2 regions of the Massilimicrobiota sp. An80 genome follow, and region 1 is predicted to be linked to the other one. Evidence: a T-box and tRNA genes for the amino acid it is inferred to sense, from the RefSeq annotation. Region 1 holds a T-box; the other holds one or more tRNA genes.
The links. The T-box of region 1 lies ahead of leuS (leucine--tRNA ligase). A T-box ahead of a tRNA ligase gene usually reads a tRNA of that ligase, here a tRNA-Leu.
Positions count from the first base shown of each region.

Region 2: it encodes a tRNA-Leu, which carries the amino acid that the T-box ahead of leuS (leucine--tRNA ligase) is inferred to sense. The anticodon was not compared.

Region 1 is NZ_NFHI01000007.1:1,765-6,194, reverse strand. Features, by position in the region: gene B5G32_RS03175 (hypothetical protein) at 1-322, shown strand, start outside; gene sspI (small acid-soluble spore protein SspI) at 317-508, opposite strand; gene B5G32_RS03165 (M48 family metallopeptidase) at 568-1,233, shown strand; gene B5G32_RS03160 (TrmH family RNA methyltransferase) at 1,230-1,955, shown strand; T-box leader at 2,001-2,206, shown strand; gene leuS (leucine--tRNA ligase) at 2,242-4,430, shown strand, end outside.
Region 2 is NZ_NFHI01000012.1:33,362-37,791, forward strand. Features, by position in the region: gene B5G32_RS05010 (aminotransferase-like domain-containing protein) at 1-910, shown strand, start outside; gene B5G32_RS05015 (tautomerase family protein) at 958-1,299, shown strand; tRNA gene B5G32_RS05020 (tRNA-Asn) at 1,383-1,458, shown strand; tRNA gene B5G32_RS05025 (tRNA-Glu) at 1,466-1,541, shown strand; tRNA gene B5G32_RS05030 (tRNA-Val) at 1,545-1,620, shown strand; tRNA gene B5G32_RS05035 (tRNA-Thr) at 1,630-1,705, shown strand; tRNA gene B5G32_RS05040 (tRNA-Lys) at 1,713-1,788, shown strand; tRNA gene B5G32_RS05045 (tRNA-Leu) at 1,795-1,877, shown strand; tRNA gene B5G32_RS05050 (tRNA-Gly) at 1,883-1,956, shown strand; gene B5G32_RS05055 (hypothetical protein) at 2,097-2,276, shown strand; gene B5G32_RS05065 (ArsR/SmtB family transcription factor) at 2,962-3,309, shown strand; gene B5G32_RS05070 (cation transporter) at 3,327-3,545, shown strand; gene B5G32_RS05075 (heavy metal translocating P-type ATPase) at 3,628-4,430, shown strand, end outside.

The sequences.
Region 1 (4,430 bases):
ATTGATATCATATTATGAATGTTCATTTCTTGAAGCTATTCAACGATTATTTTTAGTTAATATTTATACAACATTATATTTTTTATTGTTATGGTTATTGGATTATATGATTTTTGAAATATCAAAAATCATATTTGATACTTATGAAAATATTCTGACATATAAATTTATTCTTGTTTTATGCTTGATTGCGATTATTTTGTTCTTTGTTCCAATGTTGGATTTATTTCAATGGAATTTTATTTTCTTATGTCTGTTTATTGCATTAAGACAAGTGAAACAATTATATATTCATAAAAAAAGACCATCAAATGGTCTATAAAAGAGCACTCAGGCTTTGTAAAAAATGTTGTTTAGAAGTCTGATCCAAAGAATTATAGTATTCTTCAAAAAGAACACCTAAACCAACAAGAATTGTTTCTTCTTGAGAAGCAATACCTTCATCAATTGTTTCTTGGAGTTGTGCTGGAGAAAATCCTTTGAGATTCATTAAAAGTGCTTCACGCATTTTATCAGTCCTTTCTTATATAATATGGGATAAATATTTTGATTTATACAGGGAGTTTTATGAAAGAGTATCAAATCTTATTAAATGGTGAAACTATAACATATCAGTTAACATATAAGTATATGAAAAATATACGTATGCGTGTTAAAGATGGAATGTTATTTGTCAGTGCACCTTATGGAACACCATTAGAATATATTGAAAAAACAATACAGACTTATCAAAAACGCTTACTGAAACAAATCAATGCTTATCAGCCTTATGCTCAATATTGTGATCATGGATATGTCTTGATTTTTAATCAGCGATATCGTATTGTTTTACGTGATATAGGAATAAAAAAATGTCAATTTCATCATCAGGATATTTATGTTTATCATCGTGATATACAAACATGTATTGAAAAAATGTGTCGTCAAATATTACATGATTACATTGAAGAGAAAATCATTGCTTATTTAGCTTATGATTTTGATTTAGATATGCCTTTGATTGAGATTAAAAAATATAAGAGTCGATGGGGAAGCTGTTATTATCGTGATCATCGTGTTTCTTTTCATTTAGGACTTATTCATTTGGAAAAAGAACTTATTGATTATGTCATTCTTCATGAACTCGTACACTTTTTACAGCCTAATCACTCTGCTTTGTTTTATCAGGAAATAGCTCAAAGAATGCCTTGTTATCAGGAAATTCAAAAACGTTTAAAGGAGAAGCATACATGATTACATCTATACAAAATGAAACAATAAAAAAAATCATGAAATTGAAACAAAAGAAATACCGTGATTTAGAAGATCAATTTTTAATTGAAGGGTATCATTTGGTTGAAGAAGCTAAAAAAGCCAATTGTATTGAAACAATTATTACAACGCTTCATGAAACATTTGAAGAACCAACGATTTATGTATCTTCCAATATCATGGAAAAGCTCGCTTTTACAAAGACACCACAACCTATTATGGCCATCTGTCATAAACCACATCATCGTCTTTTCAATACCAATCATCAGCGTTATCTGTTATTGGATAATATTCAAGATCCTGGTAATTTAGGAACGATTATCAGAACAGCATTAGCACTGGGCTATGATCAAATTATCATGTCCTATAATAGTGTGGATTTATATAATGATAAAGTCATTCGTGCAACACAGGGAGCACTTTTTCAAATGTCCATCTGTCAAATGGATTTGATAGAAGCTATCACATCACTCCGACAAAATGATGTCAGAGTTTATGGAACATCATTACATCAGGCACAACCTATTCATCACTATCAGCCACAAGACAAAATGGCTTTTGTGTTAGGTAATGAAGGACAGGGTGTTTCTCAAGCTGTTTTAGATGCATGTGATGCTCATTTATATATTCCTATTCAAGCGATTGAATCTTTAAATGTTGCGATTGCTGGAGCTATTGTTATGTATCATTTTCCTAAAATTTAAGAAAAGATTTGCAAAATAATAAACATATGATATAATATTCTGTGTTTAGAATCGATGAAAAGGAGTAGTAGTTGGTGATACTTTTTAGAGAGTCTATGGGTGGTGGAAATAGACAGGTTAGGCAATGAACTCGCCTTGGAGATACAAAGATGAAAAGAGTAGTCTTTGTCGTTAACTGCGTTAAAGTTTTGAGAGCATATATGGATTCCATATATGAACTAAGGTGGTATCGCGATCAAGTCGTCCTTAGAAGGACGGCTTTTTATATTATAAGGAGGGATAAATGATGCCATTTGATCATCAAGCCATTGAAAAGAAATGGCAAAAATATTGGGATGAACATCAGACTTTCTATACTGATGTTTGGGATTTTTCAAAACCTAAATACTATGCTTTAGATATGTTTCCATATCCATCAGGACAAGGATTACATGTTGGGCATCCTGAAGGATATACAGCAACAGATATTATGTCACGTATGAAAAGAATGCAGGGATATAATGTTTTACATCCAATGGGATTTGATGCTTTTGGATTACCAGCTGAACAATATGCGATTAAAACAGGAAATCACCCTGAAGGATTTACACGTCATAATATTGAAACTTTTACACATCAGTTAAAGATGTTAGGTTTTTCATTTGATTGGGATAAATGTATTTCTACTTGTGATCCTGATTATTATCATTGGACACAATGGATTTTTAAACAGCTTTATGAAGATGGTTTAGCTAAAAATGTGGATATTCCAGTGAACTGGTGTGAAGAATTAGGAACTGTTTTAGCTAATGATGAAATCATTGATGGAAAAAGTGAACGTGGGGGATACCCAGTTATTAGAAAGAATATGAAACAGTGGGTTATTGATATCCCTGCTTATGCTGAAAAATTATTGGCTGGTTTAGAGGATGTTGATTGGCCTGAATCTACCAAAGAAATTCAAAGAAACTGGATTGGAAAATCTATTGGCGCTCATGTGCATTTCCAAGTTGATGGACATGATGAACAGTTTACTGTGTTTACAACACGTTGTGATACGCTTTTTGGCGCAACTTATTGTGTGTTAGCTCCTGAACATGAATTGGTAGCTAAGATTACAACACCACAACAAAAAGAAGCGATTGAAGCCTATGTGAAAGTCTGTGCTACAAAATCTGAATTAGAACGTACTGAATTAAATAAAGATAAAACAGGTGTCTTTACTGGTGCTTATGCAATTAACCCAGTGAATCAAAAGAAAATACCTATTTGGATTTCAGATTATGTTTTAGCAGGATATGGAACTGGTGCTATTATGGCGGTTCCTGCTCATGATGATCGTGACTGGGAATTTGCGAATAAATTTGGTCTTGAAATTATTCCAGTGCTTGAAGGTGGAGATGTTACAAAAGAAGCATGGACACAGGATGGAAATCATATTAATTCTGATTTCTTAAATGGTATGAACAAAGAAGATGCCATTGAAACAATGATTCAATGGTTAACTGATCATCATTGTGGTGAAAAGAAAGTGAATTATCGTTTAAGAGAATGGATCTTTGCACGTCAAAGATATTGGGGAGAACCAATTCCAGTGATTAATTTTGATGATGGCACTTCCGTTGCATTATCAGATGATGAATTACCATTGATTTTACCACCATTAGAAGATTACTCACCTTCTAAAAGTGGGGCATCACCATTGGATAAAGCTACAGACTGGGTGAATGTCACTGTGAATGGAAAAGCTGGAAAACGTGAAACAAGTACAATGCCAGGAAGTGCGGGAAGCAGCTGGTATTATATGCGATATATTGATCCACATAATGATCATGCGATTGCTGATAGAAAGTTATTGGATCACTGGTTACCAGTTGATTTATATGTTGGTGGACCAGAACATGCTGTTGGACACTTATTATATTCTCGTATGTGGAATCGTTATTTATACGATAAAGGATATTTGTCACATCCTGAGCCATTCCAGAAATTATATCATCAAGGTATGATTTTAGGAACAAATGGTGAAAAGATGAGTAAATCTAAAGGTAATGTCATTAATCCTGATGATATTGTTCAAACTTATGGGGCTGATACATTAAGAGTTTATGAAATGTTTATGGGACCTTTGGAAGCAAGTAAACCATGGAGTGAAACAGGTGTTGACGGTGCTAGAAAATGGTTGGATCGTGTGTATCGTTTGATTGTGGAATCTGATAAATTAAGTGATGAAAATGATCATTCATTAGACTTTGTTTATCATTCTACTGTTAAAAAAGTCACTCATGATTATGAAACATTAGGATTTAATACTGCTATTTCACAAATGATGATTTTTGTCAATGAAGCTTATAAAGCTAAAACTGTCTATCGTCCATATGCTGAAAACTTAGTGAAAATGTTAAGCTGTATCGCTCCACATGTCTGTGAAGAAATGTGGCAGTTACTTGGACATGATGAAACATTAGCTTATGAACCATGGCCAACATATGATGA
Region 2 (4,430 bases), on a different contig from region 1:
TACTTCTGGATCACAACAGATTATGGAATTTGTGGCTAAAATATTATGTAATGAAGGTGACGTTGTGATTTGTGAAAATCCTAGTTTTTTAGGAGCTTTAAATGCTTTTAAATCATTAGGTGCTGTTTTAAGAGGTATTGAATATAAAAATGGACAATTAGATTTAGAGTCTTTAAAACAGGCTTTACAAATGGAGCCAAAACCAAAATTTATGTATCTGATACCTAATTTTCAAAATCCAACAGGAATGACAATGTCATTGGAAGTCAGAAAAGAAATTTTAAAATTAGCTAAAGACAATGGTGTTCTTATTTTAGAAGATAATCCTTATGGAGATTTAAGATTTGAAGGTGAAGCTATTCCTTCTATAAAATCATTGGATGAAGATGGATTGGTTATTTATGCAGCAAGTCTTTCTAAAATTATTGCGCCTGGAATGCGTGTGGCTTGTTGTATAGCACCAAAAGCGATTATTCAAAAAATGACAGTTGCCAAACAGGCCAGTGATGTTCATTCTAATCTTTGGGCTCAAAAAGTTATGGCACGATATCTTCAAAATTATGATATGGATGCACATATTGAACGTATTCGAATGATTTATAAACAAAAATGTCACTTAATGCTTGATGAAATGAAAAAACATTTTCATCCGGATGTTCAATATACAATACCAACAGGTGGAATGTTTATCTGGGTGACATTGCCTGAAAGTGTTGATATGTTGACATTTGTGAAAAAAGCTTTGGAAAAGAATGTGGCAGTTGTACCAGGAAATGCATTCTTAGATGATGATACGAAAGAATGTCATAGTTTTAGAATGAATTATTCAACACCAACCAATGAAAAGATCAAAGAAGGAGTTAAGATTTTAGGTGAAATAACATATGAAATGTTATCTATTTCGTCATAATTTTTAAAGCTGTTTATATATAATGGATAAATGGGAGGAAAAATAGTATGCCGTATATAACATTTACAACAACAAAAACATTAACATTAAATCAAGAAAAAGCATTAAAAGAAAGTGCTGGTCAATTAATTTCTATTTTACCTAATAAAAAAGAAGAAAACTTAATGATTCATATTGAAGATAATCAAGTCATGTATTTTAGAGGACAGGAAATGGAATGTATGAAAATATCTTGTCAGCTTTTTCATACAACAGATTATCAATATAAAAAAGAGTTTGCTGAAAAACTGTTGAAAGAAGTTGAACGTATTACCAAAATACCTGTGGAACAGCAATATCTTTCTATTGAAGAATTTGAAAATTGGGGTAAAAATGGAGAATATTTATAGAAGTCAAAATGACTTCTATTTTTTTTAAAAAAAGACTTGCATTACATGAAATGATATGATAATATATTTAGGCAATCGAAAATGCTTGAATAGCTCAGTTGGTAGAGCAATCGGCTGTTAACCGATCGGTCGTAGGTTCGAGTCCTACTTCAAGCGCCATTTTTGAGGCCTGTTGGAGAAACGGTTAACTCACATGCCTTTCACGCATGCATTCACGGGTTCGAATCCCGTACAGGTCACCATATGGAGGTTTAGCTCAGTTGGGAGAGCATCTGCCTTACAAGCAGAGGGTCAGCGGTTCGAGCCCGTTAACCTCCACCATTTTTTTATGCCGGCTTAGCTCAATTGGTAGAGCAACTGACTTGTAATCAGTAGGTTGAGGGTTCAAGTCCTTTAGCCGGCACCATGTTTTTGACCCGCTAGCTCAGTAGGTAGAGCATCTGACTTTTAATCAGAGGGTCAGGCGTTCGAGTCGCCTGCGGGTCACCATTTTATGCGGATGTGGTGAAACTGGCAGACACGCTAGACTTAGGATCTAGTGCTTCGGCGTGCAGGTTCAAGTCCTGTCATCCGCACCAGACAAGCGGGTGTAGTTCAATGGTAGAACTTCAGCCTTCCAAGCTGACTACGTGGGTTCGATTCCCATCACCCGCTCCATTTTATTAATAGAGTAAAAAAATGTAGAGTATATCAACTAAATATCTATTTTGGCAAACTCAATAACAGTGGTTCGGCTATAAGCTATGTTGTAATCAACATAGTTTTTTTGTGCCTAAATTCAAAAGGAGGATTGATATATGGATGTTTCAGTAAAAAATTTGAAGTTAAAAAGAAGCGATACTATTGAAATGTTAAAAAAGAATCTGAAAAGGTATATGTTATTAAAACAATTTCCATTAAATTATTTGGATAGACTCCAGTCTTATAGTAGTTCACTTATAAAAGTTTCTGATAATTCGTCTTATCATTCTAATTAAAACAACTTAAGATGTTAAGAGAACTCAAAAATAAAATAGAATGCAAAATATATATTGGAATCTTTTTATAATGGATCTTATTTTGCTTATAATGCTATTAGATAAAAAGATTGTTTGGAAAAGGGCGTAAAAATGATTCACTGATTAGTAGCACATTTATGAAAAGACGTTTCTTATTTTTGAACGATTCATAGTATTCAGCAATAAAGAAGTCAAGATATTAACAAGTCTCTATCTTTGACTTCTTTTATGTTTCATATTTATAGTTTTTTGAAAAATGAGATTCTTTATGAAGAATGGGAAACGAAATGAAGAAATAACATGATTTGTGTTATTGTTTGCTTTCTTTAGGGTAATTGATAATGATGATAAATATGAAAATGATACTAATGAGTTTTAAACCAACTGATAGACCTAATAGAAAACCATGAATAAAAGATGGTAAAGTAACAAAAGAAACAATCCAAGATATGATTTCTCCTATTATTAAACATATGAGCCCGGTTTTTAATTTTTTTAGCATAAAACTTCACTCCATTCTTAATATTTTATCTACTATGATACTAACAGAAAGAGAAGAATCAAATCTATCAAATTTATGTAAAGTTTTTATTGACAAAGAAGAATAATAGTAATATATTTATATATGAAGAAATGTTCATATGTTCATTGAAAGGATGATGTTATGGGATTGAATCAAGAAAATTTAGAAGTTCATGAAGATATTGTCAAGCGAGTTCAAGATAAACAGCCGGATGATGAATATTTATATGAATTAGCTGATTTATTTAAAGTTTTTGGGGATACAACACGTATCAAGATTCTCTATGCATTGTTTGAAAGTGAATTATGTGTAGGAGATATCGCATTAGTTTTAGGAATGAGTCAATCAGCAGTGAGTCATCAGTTGAGAGTTCTCAAAGATAGTAAATTGATTAAATTCAGACGTGAAGGAAAGGTTATTTTTTACTCATTAGATGATGATCATGTTAGAACAATCATGTCTATGGGTATGGAACATGTAGAAGAATAAGAAAGGGGAAAAAGAAGATGAAAAAGACATATAAAGTTGATGTAGATTGTGCAAACTGTGCAGCTAAAATGGAAGAAGCTGTTAAAAAAACAGAAGGTGTGAAAGATGCAACTTTAAGTTTTATGACTTTAAAACTAAAAGTTGAATTTGAAGATGGAGTTAATATTGATGAAGTCATGCAAAAAGCTTATAAGAATTGTAAAGTCGTAGAAGATGACTGTGAAATTTATTTATAGAATAAATTCCCTTAAAAAGGGATATTTATTTAGATGATATATGAATGAGTGAACATATATTAAAATGAATAGGAGTGTTATGATGAATAAAAAACAAAAGAAAGTTCTTTATAGAATTCTGTTATCTTTAGGATTCATGATTGGAATCATGATTTTAACTTCATATGTTTCTGTGAATTTATATGTAGAAGTGGTACTTTATCTAATACCTTATCTGATTATTGGGTATGATATTTTAAGAAAAGCGATAAAAGGTATATTAAAAAGACAGGTTTTTGATGAAAACTTTTTGATGGCTGTTGCGACTGTAGGCGCTATGTGTTTAGGTGAATTCCGTGAAGGTGTCGCTGTCATGCTGTTTTATCAGATTGGCGAATTGTTCCAAAGTGTTGCAGTCGGTAAAAGTCGTCGTAATATTGCCGCATTAATGGATATTCGTCCCGATTATGCTAATATGATGATAGATGGTAAGCTTCAAAAAGTTGATCCAGATGATGTCGAAATAGGTAGTGAAATCATTGTCAATCCTGGTGAAAAAGTGCCTATTGATGGTATTATTGTTGAAGGGAATACAACATTTAATACGAGTGCTTTGACAGGGGAAAGTGTGCCAAGAGATGCACATTGCGGCGATGAAGTCATCAGTGGTTTTATTAATATGACTGGTGAAATTAAAGTGAAAACAACAAAGGAATTTGGTGAATCAACAGTTTCTAAAATTCTTGATTTGGTAGAAAATTCAAGTATGAAAAAGTCACGTTCAGAAAACTTTATTACTAAGTTTGCCAGATACTATACACCAGCAGTTTGTTATAGTGCATTGGCATTAGCGATAATTCCACCTGTTGTTTTGATGTTGATGGGGAAAGATGCCTCATGGGCTGA